4 regions of the Hahella aquimaris genome follow, and region 4 is predicted to be linked to each of the others. Evidence: predicted binding sites of a transcription regulator. Region 4 holds the regulator's gene; each other region holds the start of a gene.
The links. Region 4 encodes PhoB, which activates phosphate uptake and scavenging genes when phosphate is short. Its sites were predicted from a motif close to TGTCATANNNNTGTCANA; they were not measured.
Positions count from the first base shown of each region.

Region 1: the regulator PhoB is predicted to act here: its motif matches at 3,094-3,111, upstream of O5O45_RS18005 (N-acetylglutaminylglutamine amidotransferase).
Region 2: the regulator PhoB is predicted to act here: its motif matches at 3,502-3,519, upstream of O5O45_RS24780 (PhoX family protein).
Region 3: the regulator PhoB is predicted to act here: its motif matches at 2,944-2,961, upstream of O5O45_RS23395 (UTRA domain-containing protein).

Region 1 is NZ_CP132203.1:4,081,794-4,086,843, forward strand. Features, by position in the region: gene ngg (N-acetylglutaminylglutamine synthetase) at 1-1,108, opposite strand, end outside; gene O5O45_RS18005 (N-acetylglutaminylglutamine amidotransferase) at 1,193-2,965, opposite strand; gene O5O45_RS18010 (MarR family winged helix-turn-helix transcriptional regulator) at 3,180-3,647, shown strand; gene O5O45_RS18015 (malate synthase G) at 3,727-5,050, opposite strand, start outside.
Region 2 is NZ_CP132203.1:5,601,909-5,606,958, reverse strand. Features, by position in the region: gene O5O45_RS24790 (DUF2339 domain-containing protein) at 1-2,511, shown strand, start outside; gene O5O45_RS24785 (dienelactone hydrolase family protein) at 2,515-3,375, opposite strand; gene O5O45_RS24780 (PhoX family protein) at 3,558-5,050, shown strand, end outside.
Region 3 is NZ_CP132203.1:5,290,819-5,295,868, forward strand. Features, by position in the region: gene O5O45_RS23385 (aspartyl protease family protein) at 1-225, shown strand, start outside; gene O5O45_RS23390 (purple acid phosphatase family protein) at 283-2,670, opposite strand; gene O5O45_RS23395 (UTRA domain-containing protein) at 3,034-3,744, shown strand; gene O5O45_RS23400 (GNAT family N-acetyltransferase) at 3,748-4,209, shown strand; gene O5O45_RS23405 (protein-glutamate methylesterase/protein-glutamine glutaminase) at 4,206-5,050, opposite strand, start outside.
Region 4 is NZ_CP132203.1:5,043,471-5,048,520, forward strand. Features, by position in the region: gene O5O45_RS22255 (monovalent cation:proton antiporter family protein) at 1-876, shown strand, start outside; gene ubiA (4-hydroxybenzoate octaprenyltransferase) at 926-1,828, shown strand; gene phoB (phosphate regulon transcriptional regulator PhoB) at 1,967-2,659, shown strand; gene phoR (phosphate regulon sensor histidine kinase PhoR) at 2,716-4,044, shown strand; gene O5O45_RS22275 (response regulator) at 4,051-4,929, opposite strand; gene cysZ (sulfate transporter CysZ) at 5,045-5,050, opposite strand, start outside.

The DNA of each region.
Region 1 (5,050 bases), 960 kb from region 4:
CCACCGCACCATGATCGGCGAGGAACTCTTCCGCCTGTTCCCGTGATTGATAGAGCTGATATATCGGCGTCCGCAGGCCGGCGCGGGCGCAGGTGCGATGCGTCAGCATTTTGTTCTGGCACAGCGACATGGACAGCGCCGTCGTCATATCGGTGAGGGATTCATGGCAACGTATGCGACGACCACCGAAGCTAAGGGTGAACAGGTTGTTGACCTCATCGTCGATGACCACTTCTATGCCGCGACGCATGGCTTCGTTGACGATGATTTTTGCGTAGGGATTCAGCTTCGCGGATGGCTCCGGCCCAACAAATAACTTCTCGTTGATGGCGTTTTTCTTTTTCAGCGCGAAGGTGCGTATCGCCTGAAATCCGAGCTTTTCGTACAGCGCCTTGGCTTCGTAGTTGTCATGCAGCACACTGAGGTCCATGTACTGGCATTCCCGCGTCTGAAAGTATTCCGCCAGGTAGCGCACCAGCGCCTCGCCGACGCCCGGAGTCTTGCTGTCCGGGGACACCGCCAGACACCACAGGCTGGAGCCCTTGCTGGGATCGCCAAAGGCTTTGATATGGTTCACGCCCATCACGGTGCCGATGATCTTGCCGCTGCCCAACGCCTCAGCCACCAGATAGACGACATCCTTGGAGTGACGATGCGCGAGTACATGATTCACCGGCGCGCAGACCATTTTTCTCTGGGTGAAAATCGCATTCAGCGCTTCCACATCCGCCGTGCTGCTGGCGCGTCTGACGGTGACGCCCGGCAGGGCGCGAGTACGCGGACGATACTGACTCATCCACAAGCGCATGGTGTCGGAGGGGTCCAGAAACAGCGACTGCGGCGCATGACTCAGCACCACATGCGGGTCCGCTACGTAGAGCGCGATATCGCGATCGCCGGTGGATTCTTCCGCCAGACTCTTCGCCAGCTCTTTCGGGCTTTCGAACGTATTCGCCAGCAGCAGACGCCCCCAGCCGCAGTGAACGCTCACATTTCTGGGAGCGTCCGCGTCCGCGTCGGCGCGTATATGTTCCGCCTGCATGGATTCGTATGACGGCATTTGTTTGCGCAACATCCTTTCATGATGGTGGCGGGGTGTAATAGCCATATTGATGTAACCTTTCGTGCCTGAGGTTGCTTAACGCAGCGCCGGTACGACGCTGCGGGCTTCACGGCTGAATAATGCTTACCGTTATAAATTGTGGCGCTGCAGCCAAAGCTCCAGCAGGCCAAGCTGCCAGAGTTTGGAGCCGCGCAACGGCGTAATGTGCATATCGGGCGACAACAACAGGTTGTCCACATACGCCTGATCAAACAGGCCGCGCTCCCGTGCGCTTTGCGTGGACAGGGCTTCCTTCACCCATTCCAGAATGGCGCCACGCAGATACTTCAGCGCAGGCACCGGAAAATAACCTTTGGGGCGGTCGATCACTTGAGAGGGAATCACGCGGCGCGCCGCTTCCTTCAGAATCCATTTGCCTTCATCTCTCACCTTCAAAGGCGATGGGATGCGCGCGGCCAGCTCCACCAGTTCGTGATCAAGGAACGGCACCCGCGCTTCCAATCCGGCGGACATGGTCATGTTATCCACCCGCTTCACCGGGTCGTCCACCAACATGACGCTCATATCCAGACGTAACGCCTTATCCACCGGGTCATCGGCGCCAGGACGCAGAAAGTGCTGCTTGACGAACTCGCCGGCGTAATCCGGCGCTATCCAGCGGGGCTGCACTGTCTGCTTGTACTCCTCATAACTGCGATCGAAAAACGCCTCGCGATAACAGGCGTAGGGGTCCTGCGCACCCACCAGTGGCGGATACCAGTGATAGCCGCCGAACACCTCGTCGGCGCCCTGCCCGCTCTGCACCACCCGGCAATACTTGCTGACTTCCTGGGACAACAGATAAAACGCCACGCAGTCATGGCTCACCATGGGCTCCGACATCGCATCGATGGCTTTCGGCAAGGCCGAGAACATGCGGTCAGAGGCGATCTGAATCTTATGATGACGAGTACCGAAGTGATTAGCGATGATATCGGAATAGTGGAACTCATCCCCCTCTTCGCCGCCAACCGCTTCGAAGCCGATGGAGAAGGTCTGAAATCCGTCCGGGACCACTTCCGCCAGCAACCCGACCAGCAGGCTGCTATCGACGCCGCCGGAAAGCAGTACGCCGACCTCAACCGCCGCGTTATTGCGACGGCGCACGGACGCGAACAGAGCCTCCAGCAGGCGATCGCGCCAATCTTCAGCGGTCAGAGACTCATCCCCGGGTTGCATGCCGAACGCAAGACTCCAGTAACTGCTCGTCTGGATCTTTCCGGTGTTATCCAGTTCCATCCAGGTTCCTGGCTGTACTTTGTAGATGCCTTCAAAAATCGTATCAGGCGCCGGTGTCACGGAGTGAAAGTTGAGATACATATTCAACGCTTTTGGATTGATCCGCGCGTTGAAGTCCGACGCTTTCGCCAGCGCCGGCATAAAAGAAGAGAAACGCAGCACCTTGGCGTCATGTTGAAAATAAAGCGGCTTGATGCCGAGACGATCGCGGGCCAGCATAGTTTTACCACTGTCGCGCTCCCAAACCGCCAGCGCAAACATCCCGTTAAAACGGGTCAGGCAATCCTTGCCCCAAGCGTGATAGGCTTTCAACACCACTTCCGTATCGCCATCGGAGTAAAATGTATAACCCCGCCCTTCCAGTTCAGATCGCAATTCCCGATGGTTGTAGATAGCGCCATTGAACACCAGCGCCAATCCTAACGCAGGATCGTACAGCGGCTGCTGGGATGCGTCGGAAAGGTCCATGATTTTCAGGCGCCGGTGGCCGAATGCGATATTGTTCTGAACGAAGACGCCTTCGGCGTCCGGGCCGCGGGGGGTTTGAATGTCGTTGGCGTGTCGGATGAAATTTAAATCGGGCGAGTGGTTGTCGAAGCGGATCTCTCCGCATATGCCACACATAAGAACTCCTTGGTTTGTTCATACATATAGCTGATCAATATTAGCACACATTTACTTTGACAACAAAGTAAACGAATAGCACAAAGCCTCCTATACTTCTGTTATTAGGCTATTTTAAAATTTTGTCATGTAATATTTATGTCACAAATTAAAAGGTGGATAGCCCAACAAGTATGAAGGATAATATGAGTTTTTCCATTGATGTAATTTACCCATGACTCGACACGATGAAGTATTGGTCCTGATACGAAGGATTATTCGTGCAGCGGACCTCCGCTCCAAGCAATTGGGCAAAGAAACCGGACTCACCGCGCCGCAGTTATTAATTCTTCGTTCAATCGGCGACTCCAGAAACACAACCATGAGCCAGGTCGCGCAGAATATCAGTCTGAGCCAGGCGACGGTCACCAGCATCGTGGACCGCCTGGAAAAGAAAAGTCTGGTGGCGCGCATCCGCGACTCGGTGGACAAGCGGCGCATTTATCTGGTGCTGACGGATGAAGGCAAAGAAGTGCTGGCTGGCGCCCCCCGGCCATTGCAGGAACTGTTCACCTCCCGCTTCGATAACTTGCCGGAATGGGAACAATATCTGATCCTGGCCAGTCTCGCCAAGGTCGCGGACATGATGGACGCCACCGATATTGACGCTTCGCCATTGCTGGCGGTGGGTTCCGTCACTTAAGAAACTGTCGCAACGCGCCCTTCGTCCACAAACAAAAACGCCCGGCTTCAAGCCGGGCGTTTTGCATTCAGCTACGGGATCAACCGCCGAATTTGGCTTTCGCCTTACGACGATAGGCGTGCAGCAACGGTTCAGTGTAGCCGTTGGGCTGCTCGCACCCTTTCAGCACCAAGTCGCATGCGGCTTGAAACGCCACGCTGTCGTCAAAGTTCGGCGCCATATTGCGGTAACCGGGGTCGCCGGCGTTCTGACGGTCTACAATCGCCGCCATACGCTGCATGGTTTCCAGCACCTGCTCTTTCGAGCAAACGCCATGACGCAGCCAGTTGGCGATATGCTGACTGGAAATGCGCAACGTGGCGCGGTCTTCCATCAGGCCAACATCATTAATGTCAGGTACTTTGGAACATCCCACGCCCTGATCGACCCAACGCACCACATACCCCAGAATACCCTGCGCGTTGTTATCCAACTCCTGCTGAATATCCTGCGCGGACAAAGCCTGGTCGCCCAGCAACGGTATGGTCAGGATATCGTCCAGCGACGCCCGCGTACGGGAAGCGATCTCCTCCTGACGCGCCGCCACACTCACCTTGTGATAATGCAAGGCGTGCAAGGTCGCAGCAGTGGGAGACGGCACCCAGGCGCAGTTGGCGCCCGCCTGCGGATGACCAATCTTGGCTTGAAGCATCTGCGCCATTTCATCGGGAATCGGCCACATGCCTTTGCCAATCTGCGCCTTGCCTTTCAGGCCTACCGCCAGACCGGTATCCACGTTCCAGTCCTCATAGGCGTTAATCCATGGCTGCTGTTTCATCGCCGCCTTACGCACCACAGGACCGGCTTCCATACTGGTGTGGATTTCATCGCCAGTACGATCCAGGAATCCGGTATTGATGAACACCACCCGGTCCGCCGCCGCTTTGATGCAGGCCTTCAGATTGATAGTGGTGCGACGCTCTTCATCCATAATGCCGACTTTCAGCGTGAAACGGGACAGTCCCAACGCATCCTCGATACGGGCGAACAGATCGTTGGTGAACGTTACCTCTTCCGGGCCATGCATTTTCGGTTTAACAATATAAACGCTGCCGGTCTTGCTATTGCGCAAAGGACCTTGGCCTTTCAGGTCGTGAATGGCGATCAGTGACGTCATCATGCCGTCGAGGATGCCTTCTGGAATTTCTTCGCCATGGCTGTCGAGCACGGCGTCGATCGTCATCAAGTGACCAACGTTGCGCACGAACAACAGGCTGCGCCCTGGCAGACTGAAACGCTCGCCATTCGGGGCGATGTATTCACGGTCAGCATGCAAGGTGCGCGTGACAGCCTTGCCTCCTTTGTCGAAGGTTTCCGCCAGATCGCCTTTCATCAGGCCGAGCCAGTTGCCGTAAACCACCACT
Region 2 (5,050 bases), 560 kb from region 4:
ATCGGTTGGCGCTTGCGCAGTAAAAATCAGGGCTACGGCCTCATTATGCAGGGCGGCGCCATTGGTCTTCTGTACATCACTATCTTCGCCGCTTTCCGCCTGCATGGTTTGCTGTCTTCGCTGACCAGCTTCTCATTGATGGTGGCGGTGGTCTGTTGCGGCGTATTAATCGCCGTCCTGCAAAACGCTCAGGCGCTGGCGGCGGTGAGCGTCATTGGCGGTTTCGCTGCGCCCATTCTCGCTTCCACCGGGCAGGGCTCGCATGTGGAGCTGTTTACTTACTATTTGATTCTCAATCTCGGCGTTACCGGCATAGCCTGGTTTAAGTCCTGGCGTACGCTGAACTGGCTGGGATTTGTTTTCACCTTCGGCATAGGCATGATTTGGGGCGCCCAGTACTACACTCCTGCGTTTTTCCATTCCACCGAGCCTTTCCTGATCGCTTTTGCGGTGATGTATAGCATGATCGCTCTGTTGTTCGCTTTGCGTCAGCCTCCCAATTTGAAGGGATTGGTGGATGGAACCCTGGTGTTTGGGACGCCAACGGTCTTTATCGCTTTGCAATCACTGATGGTCAAAGACACTCAGTACGCCATGGCCTGGAGCAGCGCAGGCGTTGGAATTTTCTATCTGACCTTGAGTTTGCTGGTGCGCGCGCGTCCTCAGATGCGCTTGTTGTACGAATGCTATCTGGCGCTGGCGATTGCGTTTCTCACTCTGGCGATTCCTCTCGCCTTTGACGGTCGCGTTACTTCTGCGCTGTGGGCGGTGGAAGGCGTCGCGCTGTTTTGGGTGGGGGCGCGTCAACAGCGGTTGCTGCCGCGCTTTTCCGGGCTGGGATTGATGCTGTTCGGCGGCGGTATGTATCTTACTGAGCCGCCATCCCAGGAACCGCAATGGTTTGTGCTGAACGCAGACTTTATTGGAACCTTGCTGGTGGCCATCGCAGGCGGTCTCGCCGCCCGCATAGCGACGCGTTATCAGGAACGGCTGTTGCGCCAGGAAGTGCAATGGGCGCCCATTATCCTGTCACTGTGGGCTTATGCATGGTGGATGGCGGGCGGTTTATTTGAGATTCATCGTCACATCGCCGATACGCACCTGCCGATAGCCGGCAGTCTGTTCACGGTGCTGACGGCGATGGCCTGCCAGTTTTTTGCGGGAAGATGGCGCTCGCCGCACTTGCCTTGGTTGGCGATGGCGAGTTTTGTCATTGGAGTGGTTCACCTCTTTACGAACTATCAGGTAGACGCCCGCGCTATCGCGTGGCTGAATGCGGACTTCCTGGCGTCCATGGCATTGGTGGCGTATGCGTTATGGGCGGGGATATTCGTCTGGCGCGGCGAGCAGAGCCGGTATTTTGCACCGGCGGACATGGTCAATGCGCTGGTGCTGGGCGTGGCGGTGGCGTTAGGCTCGCTGGCGGGCGGAACTGAAGCCATTGAGCAATATCCGTCAGCGATGGAGGCGGCGGCGTTTCTGCTGTTCTATACAGTTTTCATCGGCGTCTTTGCGCTTGCATATATGCGCTTCCAATGGCCGATGGCGGCGTACCCGGCGTTACTGCTGGCGCCGGCGATACTGTTTGTTTTGTTGGTTTACGTGGTGGAATACCGGGCGCTGTATGTCAATGTCGGTTGGCTGGCGTTCCCTGTGGCGTGGGCGGCGCATTTCGGATATCTGCGCCTGATGCAGGACCGTATCCGCGCGCCAATTGGCCTGTTTCACTGTGTGATGCTATTCGCTCTGGTGTTCGCGGTCACTTGGCAGGTTCATTTTGAAATCACCGGCAAATATGACAGTGAAACGATGGCCGGGCAGGCGGTATGGGGATTGATTCCAGCTCTTGCGTTGTTGCTCTTGCGGCGCGCACTGACTGCTATCTGGCCCTTCATCCGCTATCCGCGTGAGTTGTTGCAGTGGCTGCCACGCGCCTTGCTGGCGAGTGTTGGCTTGTGGCTGTTGTGGAGCAATATGGTTGCGCCGGCGGACAAGGGACTGGCGTTGTTCAATCCGCTTGATCTGGTGAACCTGCTGGCGTTATGGGTGCTCTGGTCGGAAGTGCGCCGTCATGGCGCGCTGGAAGCGCTGCAACAGAGAGTGGCGGCTTATGGCGTGGTGGCGGCATTTTGCTTCCTGTGGCTCAACGCGGCCCTGTTCCGTGCTTTCCATTTCAGTCTGGCGATACCTTATCGCTTCGACGACATGGTGTCGTCCATCGTGGTGCAGAGCGGCATGAGTCTGCTGTGGAGCATTGCGGGCATGCTGTGCATGCTGGTCGGTGCGCGCAGGGCGCATCGTTCGGTGTGGATGGTCGGCGGTGGATTGATGGTGGCGGTGGTGGCCAAACTGTTCCTGTTCGATCTTTCCGGCACGGGCACCGTGGCCCGTATCGTCGCCTTTATCAGCGTCGGCGTAGTGTTGCTGCTGGTGGGTTATTTCGCTCCGGTTCCGCCCCGGGAGGGCGCTGAGAAAGCGCCTGCGTCGGAAGCGGGAAATGGAGTGGAGTGAGCCTCAGGTCAAGGCCTGTTTCAGGAAGGTGATGGTGCGTTCCCAGGCTAACTGAGCGGCCTTGGCGTCATAGCGGGCGGCGTTGGCGTCATTATGAAAGGCGTGATTGACGCCCTCGTACATGTGCAGTTCATAGCGCGCGCCAGCAGCGTCCAAGGCTTCGCGGTAGTCGGGGATACCCTGGTTAATGCGATCATCCAGACCCGCATAATGCAGTTGCAGCGGGACTTTGATCCTGGCGGCGTCAGCGGCGCTCACCTGCCTGCCGTAAAAGGCCACGGCGGCGCCGAGATCCTGTGAGTGCGCCGCCAACTGGTTGGCCATGGCGCCGCCCCAGCAGAAACCGACGCAGCCCACTTTGGCGTTGCAGTCCTTGCGCTTTTTCACATAAGTTACCGCCGCCTCAAAATCCAAGCGGGTTTTTTCTCCGTCCAGTTGCGCGATCATACCGCGGGCTTTGTCCTGATCATCCGGCGTGCCGCCCAGTGGGGTTAAGGCGTCCGGCGCCAGGGCGACGAAACCCGCCAGCGCCGCGCGTCTGGCTACATCTTCGATATGCGGATGCAGACCCTTATTCTCATGGATGATCACTACGCCGGGCAGCGGCCCGGATGGGGTTTTGGGTTTGGCGAGATAGGCGCGAATTGCGCTGTCGCCGCCTGGGTATTCGACATATTCGCTGCTGACGCGCGCGTCGTCTTTGGCGATGGTTTCCGCTTGTGCGTAGTTGTTTTCCAGCAGGGGCAGAAGCGCCATGGCCGCAGTAGTCCCGCCAGCCAGTCTGGTCAGACGGTCAATGAAGGTTCTGCGGCTCATGGTGGAGTGCGTGTATTCGTCGTAAAGCCGGATGAACTTTTGTTCCATGGAAAGCTCCTTCTCTTGTTGATCCGCTATTGATCCGCGACTTGTCGCCGCGCAGGCGCATGCTTGTTTTTGGATACTGCTTTCCTAACGAAAATCTTTAGCCGAAACAGGCGCGGTTCACGAAACTGTCATTTACTTGCAGTAAAAGTGCTGTCGGATCAACGCTGTTAAGGTTTAAAAAAATGACTGTACAACATCCTCAATATGGTTGGGAAATAAAAGACTCTGACGACATTCCCTCCAGTCCTGAGCAGGGCCGGAACTTCTTTGACATCTTGCAGGCGCGGACTTCCCGGCGCAGCGTATTGCGCGGTTTCGCCGCGGGCGCGGCGGCTTCAGGCGTTTCTCTGACTGGCTGCAGCGCAATCATGGCTGGCTCGGACAAGGGTGAACTGACTTTCACCGAGCTGCCTCACGGCCAGGACGAAACATTCCATGTGGCGCCCGGTTACGAACACGACGTTCTGATCAGCTGGGGCGATAAAGTTTTAGCGGATGCGCCGGCGTTTGATCCCCGTAACCAGAGCGCGCAGGCGCAGTCCAAACAGTTTGGTTATAACAACGATTTCGTTGGTTTCCTGTCATTGCCGTTGGGCTCCGACAATTCAGATCATGGCCTGCTGGCTGTGAATCATGAATACACTATCTCCGAGCTGATGTTCCCTGGTTCGCCGAAGACAGACCAGATGAGCAAGGCGCAGGCGGATATCGACATGATGGCGCATGGCCTCAGCATCATCGAAATCAAGAAAACCGACGGCAAGTGGGCGGTGGTGCAAGGCTCAAAATACAATCGTCGCATTACTCCGGTAACGGAGATGCGTATGACAGGTCCCGTCGCCGGCAGCGACCGTTTGCGCACCGCGATCTCTCAGGACGGGGTGAGAACCCTGGGCACCTACGGCAACTGCGCTGGCGGCGTGACGCCTTGGGGCACGGTATTGACCGCTGAAGAAAACGTGCAGAACTACTTCAAAGGCGATCCCGCCAAAACCAAAGAAGCAGAAAACTATAAGCGCTTCGGCTTGTCCGGCGAACATGAATACGCTTGGGCCAATTATTATGATCGCTGGAACCTGGCGAAAAGCCCCAACGAACCGCTGCATGTGGGCTGGGTGGTGGAGATCGATCCGTTCGATCCTGATTCCAAGCCGCAAAAACGCACCGCCTTGGGCCGTTGCAAGCATGAAGGCTGCAATGTCTATGTGAACAAGGACAACCGAGTGGTGGCGTATACAGGCGACGATCAACGCTTCGAATATGTCTACAAGTTTGTGAGCAAGAACAAGTACGATCCGAACAATCGCGCCGCTAATATGCGTCTGCTGGAGGAAGGAACCCTTTACGTGGCGGAGTTCACTGATGGCGGTCTGGTGACCTGGCGTCCGCTGGTTTTCGGTCAGGGCCCGCTGACGGCGGCCAACGGATTTCGCAATCAGGGCGATGTGATGATTGATGTGCGTAAGGCGGCGGACCTGCTCGGCGCCACGCGCATGGATCGCCCCGAAGATGTGGAAGTGAATCCGCGCACCGGCTCCGTATTTGTCATGTTGACCAACAATAGCAAGCGTAAGGAAGGCGACACCAACGCCGCCAATCCGCGCGCCAAAAACCAGTCCGGCCATATTATCGAGATGACGCCGCCGGATGGCGACCATACCGCCGATCGCTTTAT
Region 3 (5,050 bases), 250 kb from region 4:
TTCGAAGAAACGCCGACGGTTTCCCTGGTTTGGGACGACTCCCCCGCCAAGGCCGCTGGCTTAAAGGTCGGTCTGCACATTACCTCCATTAACGGCGAGCCGGCCAACACCTCTTGCGTAGGCATTCGTAGCGCTATGCGCGCAATGTCGGAAGGCGACGTCATTGAACTCACGTGGGAGGGCGGTGCGGCCAAGCTGAAAAGGGAAAGAACGTTAACGGACTGATCCCCGCTAACGTTCGCATGCGGAAGCAATGCCGAGGCGCGACTTTCCGCACTCCGCTCAGTAATACAAAAACAGCTTTAAATCATCAAAGTACACGTCGTTGTCGTTACCGGCTTTGCGTACGCCTCCCATGCTCACGCGCAGGGTGCGGGCGCCGTTGGGGAGTTGGCCTGAGACTTGGCGGGCTTCCCAGGATTGCGAGCTGTTACTGGTAAGGACGTCATCTCCTACCCAGGCCAATTCGGCGCCGTTGGCGTCCAGGGCGGTCAGTTGCAGGCGGGGTTCATCCGCGCCGCTCCAGGTGGAAAGCATGGCGTTGAATTCCACGTAGGCGCTTCCAGCATCTATTTCAGTCGCATAAGCGGATACGTCAATGTCCTGTATTGCCTGCTCCTCGCAACAGTCGGAAGGCGCGCCTTTGCCGAAGCCGCGTCCGGCGAAATAGTAGGTTCCTGCAGCGGGACCAAAACCGCCGTTGTCGTTGGCGGTGATGGCGTTCATCATGCCTTTTTGCAGATTCCATCCGCTCATGTCCCCGGCCTCCGCATCGCCATTGACGATCAGGTTATCAGTGCGGGTTCCGGTGATATCGAAGCTGGCGACGTCACTCCAGGCGGACCAGTTCATCTGCGCATCCCGCACCCGGGCGCGCCAATGCCAGGTCGTCCCCGGACGCAATGTCAGTTCCGGACGGCTCTGGCCAGCGTAGGCGTCATAACTGGACGTATGGGTATTCTGCTCACTGTAGCGCTTGTTCCAGCGGTAGTAGTCATCGCCGCCGACGCGTACGGGAGCGGCGTTCAACATGTCACTCAGCTGCAGATTAAAAATGTCCGCATCCGCCTGCGTGTCGATAGCGACATAGCCGCTTTCATGATTGCCCTCGACCTCATCGGCGGGACCGTAGTACCAGTTCTGGCGGCGCGTGCGATTGCCCCAGATATCGTAGACCACGCCGTCAAAATCCGCGCTTTCCGACACCTGCCAATGCACTGCGCGCACCGCATCCGGCATGGCCACCTGCACACCCAACTCCACGGCGTTGGCGTCCTGCTCGCCGGTTCCCGCCGTCACCAGAGGTAGATTGACGTTGTCTTCAACAGCAAAGGTGAGACTGTCCACCACCGCGAATTCGGTGTCGCCGTCAAAGCCGCCTTTCTTCCGTTCCAACGTCATCGTCGGCGCGTCGCCAAAATGGAAGGTCAGCAGGTTGTAACCGAACTCGCTGCGACTGATCTCGAAGGTGTCGTAATCGCGGATCTGCTTGGCCTGATGATCCGCATCGTCCAGCGGTTCGATGTACCCGGAGGCGCTGGCGGCGTTGAGCCACAGATGGTTCACATCCCGGGACTGTCCTCGGGAATAGGCGTGAGTGTGGCCAAACAGATGCCCCGTCACGGCGCCAGTGCGAGCGCTGTATTGCTCCAGTTCCGCCACCATTTCGCAACTGCCGATACTCTCTCCGACGTTCCACATTTCCGACAGACAGCCATGGTGGAACATTCCCAGCACAAAGTGCTTGCCCTGCACTTCCGCATCGCTCAGCGTTTCTTTCAGCCACTGCCGTTGCACCGCCAGCGTATCCCGGTTGAACGCGCCATGGGCGCCGGAGATCGTGTAGCTGTCCAGCCCGACCAGACGCAGGTCCATGTAGTCCAGGTAGTACCACTTGTCTTCGTAACCGATAGAACCGTTTTCCGGCGGAGCCATATAGCTGCGATACAGACGTAATTCAGCGTCGCTGTAGTAATCGTGATTCCCGGGCACAGTCACCAGCGGCACATAGGGCGTGATGGCGGCGAGACTGCCGAACAACTGCTCGCGCCAGTTCTGGCGATTGCCGCCCACTTGCACCACATCGCCGGAAATCGTGATGGCGGCGATGTTTTCCGCGCAGGTCTGTGGTTTCGCCGCGTCACATTCATGTTGCAGAAAACCCTGGTTCACCACATTGGTGAGCACCTTGGCGTACTCATCCCGATCTAACTGGGTGTCGCTCAACGCGATGACGCGCGCCTGCTCCACGCCATCCCCCGCCTGGGGCCAGGTTTTGAAAGCGTAACGCGGCGTCGCCCGCTGTTCCCCCAACACCTTGGTGACCACGTAGTACTCATACAACGTATTGGAGCTGAGCTGATGTATCGGCGCTTTACGCACCAAGCCGTCGAGGGAATGAGACTCCGCGCTGACGCGGGTGAATTCGCCCTTGCCGTCGAAGGGGCGCACCCATACTTCCGCATTGCTTTCTCCCGTTTCGAACATCACCGTCATTTGGTCAGATGCGGGAGCCTGCAGATAGGGTTGCACGATAAAATCCGGCGCGGTGGCGCTGCTCGGCGGCTCGACATCAGAGCCAGGCGGGTCGGTGGGGTCCTGGTCGCCGGAACAGCCGGCCAGAGCGAAGGCGAGACCGCAGGCCAACCAAGCAAGTCGTTTATGAAGCATGAGATATTCCTTGTAGGTTATGAATCCGGCAGCCAAACAGCGTCCCTCTATTTGTCTGAAGCGACAGGGCCTGTATGTGTCAGGTCCTGCCTTCGCGGCTTGCCGCCTCGCAGGCGCATCCCGGCGCCCGGTTACCAACACGTCAATATCAGCGTCGTGTTAATAACTGGCGAATCATCTGGTTCGGACCAAGATAAAGTTGGAATATTTCATTGGAATTTCCATAAAATTTCATAAACAAGGCAGTTTTATGACCGCTGGTACGAACCAGACTGTCATATTTATGTCATGCCGATTCGCTGTAATGCGCCAAAGCCAACACCGGGCGCGGGTCCGCGCCGGAAAAGACGTAAGGAATGAATTGTGAATCAGGCAGCCGCTTATCTGTCTCTCGCCGCCAAACTGCAGCAGCGCATTCTCAACGGCGAATTGCCCGCCGGCAGCAAGCTTCCCTCGGAACGCGCCTTATGCGCCCTATTCGAAGTCTCCCGCGTCAGCGCCCGCGACGCCCTGCACGCGCTGGAGTCACAGGGATTGATCTATCGTCTGAATCGCATGGGCTGGTTCGTGGCGCCGCCAGTGTTTATCTACGATCCCACCCGCAGCAGCAGTATTCAGGAAGAGGCGATCAGTCAGCATCGGGCGCTGACGACGGAATTGCTCAGCGCCGTGCAGGAGACGCCTCCAATTCAGGTTAGCAAGGCGCTAAAACAGGCGCCGACGCAGAGCGCCTTTGTCGTCACCCGTCGCCGCGCAGTGGACCAGCGCTGGGTACTGCTGGAAGTCTGCTACTTTCGGGAATCGGCCTTCCCTGACCTGCTCTCCCACGATCTGGCTGGGTCTCTCACCGCACTGGTGCGGGAACAATACGGCTATCGGGCCAGAGAGCTGGACGTCAGTATTTCCTCCTCGCCTCTCAGCCACAGCCATGCGCAACATTTGCAGGTGCGGGAGGGCTGCCCTTCTCTGAAACTGGAGCGGCAGGTAAAAGTCGCTGGCGAACCTATCGCGCTGGAGCGAGAATTCTGGCTGCACGACGCTATTGAAATGCGAGTGAAAGGACAAGGTAGCTGAGGCATGCGCGAAGACGCCGACGTAAGATTTATCTCTCTCAAGACACACCAGCTCAGCGAGGCGTTCGCCGCTTATAAAGCGGGGCTCTATACGTCCATCGACACCGCGTTCGGATGGGATGAAGACTATCAAACCCAGCGCTTCCACAGCCGCTACGCGTTGGAGGATCTGTACTGGATCGTCAGCGCCGACAGACGGGTCGGCCTGCTCTGCTATCGGTTGCATGAGGACGCGCTGCATCTGCATTTGGCGCTGATTTTTAGAGAGGCGCAAAGTCAGGGACTGGGGTCGCAAGTGATGGCGCAATTACATCGTCTGGCGCAAGAGACGCAGCGCCGAATCACCCTTTCCAGCTTCAAAGACAACCATGGGGCGATTCGCTTCTACCGTCGCCATGGCTACCGGATTACCGGGGAAGATGCGCATTTTGTCGAGCTGGCGCGCGACGGCGATCAGCGCGCCTAGCCAGGGTTCTCCGCATACCAGCGCTTCACGGAGGCAGCGATTTTTTCCAGGGGTAAAACGTCATCGGCGGCGTTGAGTTTCACCGCCGCGCCGGGCATTCCCCACACCACGCTGGACGCTTCATCCTGGGCGATGGTGTAAGCGCCCGCTTCATGCAGACGCAACAGTCCAGCGGCGCCGTCTTTGCCCATGCCGGTCAGCAATACCGCCATGGCGTTGGCGCCGGCGGCTTTGACCACTGAGTCGAACAACACATCCACGCTGGGGCGATGACGATTCACCGGCGGGGTCTCACTGAGACGACACACATACTTGGCGCCAGTGCGCACCACTTCGAGATGATATTCGCCGGGGGCGATGTACACCCGTCCCATGGTAATGGGGGCGTTATCATAGGCCTCTTCCACCTTCATCGGCAGACGCCGGTCCAGACGCTCCGCAAAGGAGCGCGAGAAGGCGCCGGGAATATGCTGGGTGATGACGATGCCCGGCAGGTCCATGGTCAACCCGTCCAGCAGGTCGCGAATGGCGTCCAGTCCGCCAGTGGAAGCGCCGACGGCGATCAGCTTGTCCGTAGTGGCGAAAACCGGTTGCGGCCTCTCGCCGGCGGCGACTTTCTGGTGCTGCGTTTGCAGCCGTTGTTGCTTGAGAAGCAGTTTGTCGTGAGGGATGCGCGCAGCGGTGATGACCTTATCAATAATTTCCTGGGCTTTTTCTTCGATGCCTTCGCGCAAATCAATTTTGGGCTTGGCGATGAAGTCCACCGCGCCGCATTCCAGAGCGTCCAGGGTCACGGCGGCGCCCTGCTCGGTGAGACTGGAAATCATCACCACCGGCATGG
Region 4 (5,050 bases):
AGCATCTCCCTGACGCCCTGGCTGATGAATCTGGCGCGCTACCTCAGCGCACGCTTCCCCTCAGATAAAGGTCAGAGCGTCGCCCAGACCCGCGTGGAAGCGTTGACCGACGCCTGTTCCGAATTGGAAGGACACGCCATTGTCTGCGGTTTCGGTCGGGTCGGACAAACCGTCGCCCGCTTCATGCGCCGCAGCAATTTGCCCATGACCGCCGTGGACAAAGACCCTGTAAGGGTAAAAGAGGCCGCGGCCGCTGGTGAACCTGTGCACTACGGCGACTCCGAACGTCTGGATATTCTCAAGGCGCTGGGTCTGGAGCGCGCGCGGCTGCTGATCATTACCTATGCCGATGTGGACAAGAGCCTGGCGGTCATTCGCAAAGTCCGCTCCACCGGCTCCAATGTGCCTATCCTGGTGCGCACGGCGGATGATTCCAAAATGCCGTTGCTACTGGAAGCAGGAGCAACGGAGATCGTACCGGAGACGCTGGAGGCCAGCTTGATGTTGGTGACTCAAGTGCTTACTCTTATGGGCGCGCCGGCCAGGAAGATTCATCGTCAAATTGAGGAAGTGCGCCGTAGCCGCTACAAAATGCTACACGGTTATTACCCGGGTATTAACTCCCAGTTGGTAGGCGCCGACGGTACGCCGCTGGAAAAACTGCATGCGCTGACGCTGCCGGATGGCGCTTACAGCTGCCATCGCTCTCTGGGGCAAATGAAGCTGGCGGCCTGTAATGTCGACAGTATTCGGCGCGGAGATGAGGAGTTCTTCGACCCCTCCGGCGATTTTATTCTGCAGCCCGGCGATACGCTGATTCTGCATGGTTCGGCGGATCAGGTCGAACAGGCGGAAAACAAGTTGCTGGGCGGCTGAACTTGAACGCAGTTGCAAACCATATACTAGATCAGGATTCTGTTTGGCTATGAAATCCCAAGGGCGTCCACTTCCATCCCTGGCGGAGCAAATCAAGGCGAAATTGCCGGTTTATATCGATCTCACGCGACTGAACCGTCCTATCGGAACTTACCTGTTGCTCTGGCCAACGCTTTGGGCGCTATGGCTGGCCTCAGAGGGCGCCCCCTCCATCAAGAACCTGTTCATCTTTGTCGTCGGCGTTCTGCTTATGCGCTCTGCTGGTTGCGTCATCAACGACTACGCCGACCGCCGTATAGACATGCACGTCGAGCGTACAAAAGGCCGTCCATTTGCGCAGAACCGGGTGACGGAAAAAGAGGCTCTCACCTTGTTCGGCGTTCTGGTTGGCGTTTCTTTCATACTGGTGCTGTTCACCAACGCCCTGACGATTTATCTTTCCGCTGGAGCGCTGGCGCTGGCATCTACTTACCCCTTCATGAAGCGCCATACTTACCTGCCCCAGGTCGTACTGGGCGCGGCCTTCGCCTGGGGCATCCCCATGGCTTTCGCCGCAGAACTGGACGCTGTGCCGCAGCAGGCATGGCTGCTGTATACCGCAACGGTGGTATGGACCGTCGCCTATGACACCATGTACGCCATGGCGGATCGGGAAGACGACCTCAAAATCGGGGTGAAGTCCACCGCCATTCTATTTGGAGAGGCTGATCGCGCCGCGGTGGCGGGCCTGCAGGTATTGACGCTGGGCATCCTGTTCATGGTTGGCGCGCAATACGAACTGGGCGTTTACTACCAAGTTTCTCTGATCGTCGCCGCCGTGCTGTTTGTATATCAACAGCACCTGATTCGCGACCGCAGTTCCCAGCACTGTTTCAAGGCGTTCCTTAACAATCACTGGGTCGGCGCCGCCGTATTTCTTGGCCTGGCGCTGGAGTTTGTCTTCCGTCTCTAAGCCCGTCCCGCCTTGCTTTCAGCCCGACCGAGAGCGGCCGGGCTCATTTCCATCACATTAATTAAGCGCCTGTCATATACTTGTAACAAAACGCCGTTGTAATAATTCGGCAATCGAGTATTCAAAAAGGTGTTTTGCATGGCAAGCAAACAAGTTCTCATTGTGGACGATGAGCCCGCCATCCGGGAAATGATCGCAGTCGCTCTGGAAATGGCTGACTATGACTATCTGGAGGCCGGGGATGCGCGGGAAGCGCATGCGCTGATCATTGATCAGAAGCCGGACCTCATACTGCTGGACTGGATGCTTCCCGGCGTCAGCGGCATTGAATTCGCACGCCGATTAAAGCGTGACCAAAACACCTCGGAAATCCCTCTCATCATGCTCACCGCCAAAACCGAAGAGGACAACAAAGTCCAGGGTCTGGAAGTGGGCGCGGACGATTACATCACCAAGCCATTCTCCCCCAGAGAACTGGTTGCGCGCCTGAAAGCGGTGCTGCGTCGCACCGCCGTACAAGGTATGGAGACCCCCATTGAAGTCGAAGGGCTGCGCCTCGATCCAGTGTGCCACCGCGTCACCGCCAAGGGCGATGCGCTCAACATGGGCCCCACGGAATACAAGCTCCTGCAGTTCTTTATGACCCATCAAGAACGGGTGTATACTCGCGGGCAGCTTCTGGATCAGGTATGGGGCGGCAACGTCTACGTGGAAGAACGCACGGTGGACGTGCATATTCGACGTTTACGCAAAGCACTGGAGCCCAGTCATCATCATCTGGTTCAAACCGTGCGTGGGACGGGCTATCGCTTTTCGACCCGAGCGCCATAAGCGCCGCGATCCGTCTTAAAAAATAAATAATTCCAAAAGAAGTATTCATAAAACGCATGCGCAATCACTGGCGTCATTATGTACGGCTACTGGTTTACAGTTTGCTGGGCTGTATCGTTGTCGGCCTTATTATCGGTTCGGTGGCCTGGGCGCTGGTGTTCGGTCTCACCGCCTATCTTGGTTGGACGCTCACCCAGGCGTTTCGCATGCACCGCTGGCTGTATCAGGCGAAAATGGAAGACCCTCCCGAGAGCCGTGGACTGTGGGGAGATCTGTTCGACGGGATTCATCGTCTTCAGGTTCAGCACTATCGCTCACGCGATCGCCTCCAAGCCATGATCGACCGCATCCAGGAGTCCACCAACGCCCTCAAAGACGCCGTCGTCATGACCAACAGCGAAGGCGCCATGGACTGGTGGAACCAATCCGCAGAGAAATTACTGGGCTTCAAGTACCCGACCGACCGGGGTCAGCTGATTTACAACCTGATCCGCACCCCCATTTTTAAACGCTATTTCACCTCCAAGAAATACCAGGAGCCGTTGATCCTCAACGCTCCCAATAATCCCAACTTGAAGTTACAGTTTCATATCACGTTGTTCGGGGAAGACGATCGTCTGCTATTGGTGCAGGACGTGACGCGCTTGTACCGCCTGGAAGAAATGCGACGCGACTTCGTTTCTAACGTATCGCATGAGCTACGTACGCCATTGACGGTCATATCCGGCTATCTGGAGACCCTCATTGACAACGCTGACGAATTGCCTCCGCGCTGGAATCGCGCCTTGAATCAGATGCAGCAACAAGCGCAGCGTATGGAAGCCTTGGTCAATGATTTACTGCTGTTGTCCCGCATTGAGAACGATGGCTCCAACTTCAAAGCTACATTGGTGGATGTAGACAGCATGTTGCGCGCCATTTGCGACGACGCACGCGCCCTGAGCCAGGAAAAAGGCCACCGCATAGAGCTGAGTCTGGATAGCCCAGCAGGACTTACCGGCAACGAAACGCAATTACACAGCGCCTTTTCCAATATCATTATGAATGCAGTGAAATACACACCTCCCAATGGCGAGATTCGGGTGCGCTGGTTCGAGGATAAGAAAGGCGTGCATTTCGCCGTAAGGGACAGCGGCATCGGCATCGATCCCCTGCATATTCCCAGACTGACGGAACGTTTTTACCGGGCTGACCCTTCAAGGGCTGCAGACACCGGCGGCACAGGCCTGGGACTTGCAATCGTCAAGCACGTCCTGATCAATCATGATGGCGAGCTGGAAATCACCAGCCACATCGGCGAAGGCAGCACCTTTACCTGCCATTTCCCGCGCAGTCGCATGGCTTCTGCGGAGGCGTTGGCGGAAGCCGAAGATGTCAGAGATTAAGCAGGTTTAGAATTTGGCGATAAACTTGGACAGCGACGCCATCTTATCCGGGTCTTCATCCACAAACCGAATAACGATGCTGATAAAGTCAGTGTCCACCCGCTTCTCCACCGCCTGCAGCATGTGCACGTAGCCGTTGATCCGCTCCAGAGTTTCGCCATCGTCGACTTCTATATCCACCACGGCAGGATCAAGAATCATCGGGAACTTCTGCCCCCGCTTGGCGACCACCTTTACTTCGGTCAGAGTAATGGCCTTTATCACACAGGGCAGGTTGAACTCAGCAAAACGAATCTGCGCCAGCGCTTTTTTGCCTGACGTTGCGTCCGGCGTTGATTTTCTGGGCGATGCGGAACCGCCAGTCAGCAAGGCTGCACTATCAGCAAACGGGCCTGGCGTTACGGCCGGAGCCGAGGCCTGCTTGGCGCTGTCAGACGCTTGCATCAGTACGGAAGCGGAATCAGAGCCCGAACGGGCGGAAGAGGATTTTTCACCAGCAGCGCGTTTAAGCTTGGCGGCCAATTGCTTGTTGACTTTCTGCGCCAGCATTTCGGGACTGAAGGGTTTACCCAGATAATCGGAAACGCCGCTTTGCACCGCCTCCACCACATGGCCTCTATCGCCACGGCTGGTCACCATTACGAAGGGGGTTTTCTTGTAGGCGTCTTGTCCACGCGCCCACTGCAACAACTCCAGTCCTGACATTTCCGGCATTTCCCAGTCGCACAGGATGAGATCATAGTGCGTCTTATTCATCAGGATCTGCGCTTTTTTCCCGTTGATGGCTTCTTCCACCGTCACCTGAGGAAAATAGGTTCGCATCGCCCGCTTGACCATATCACGGACGAAACTCGCATCATCAACCACTAACACCTTTAAAGCCATGTCAGAGCTACACTTTCCGTTAATCACATAACTATAAGGCTAGCACTGTCTGACAAATTTCCCACTTTATTCAGTGCTTAAGCGGCGACGTGGCCATCACGCCGCCGCAACGGGATCACCT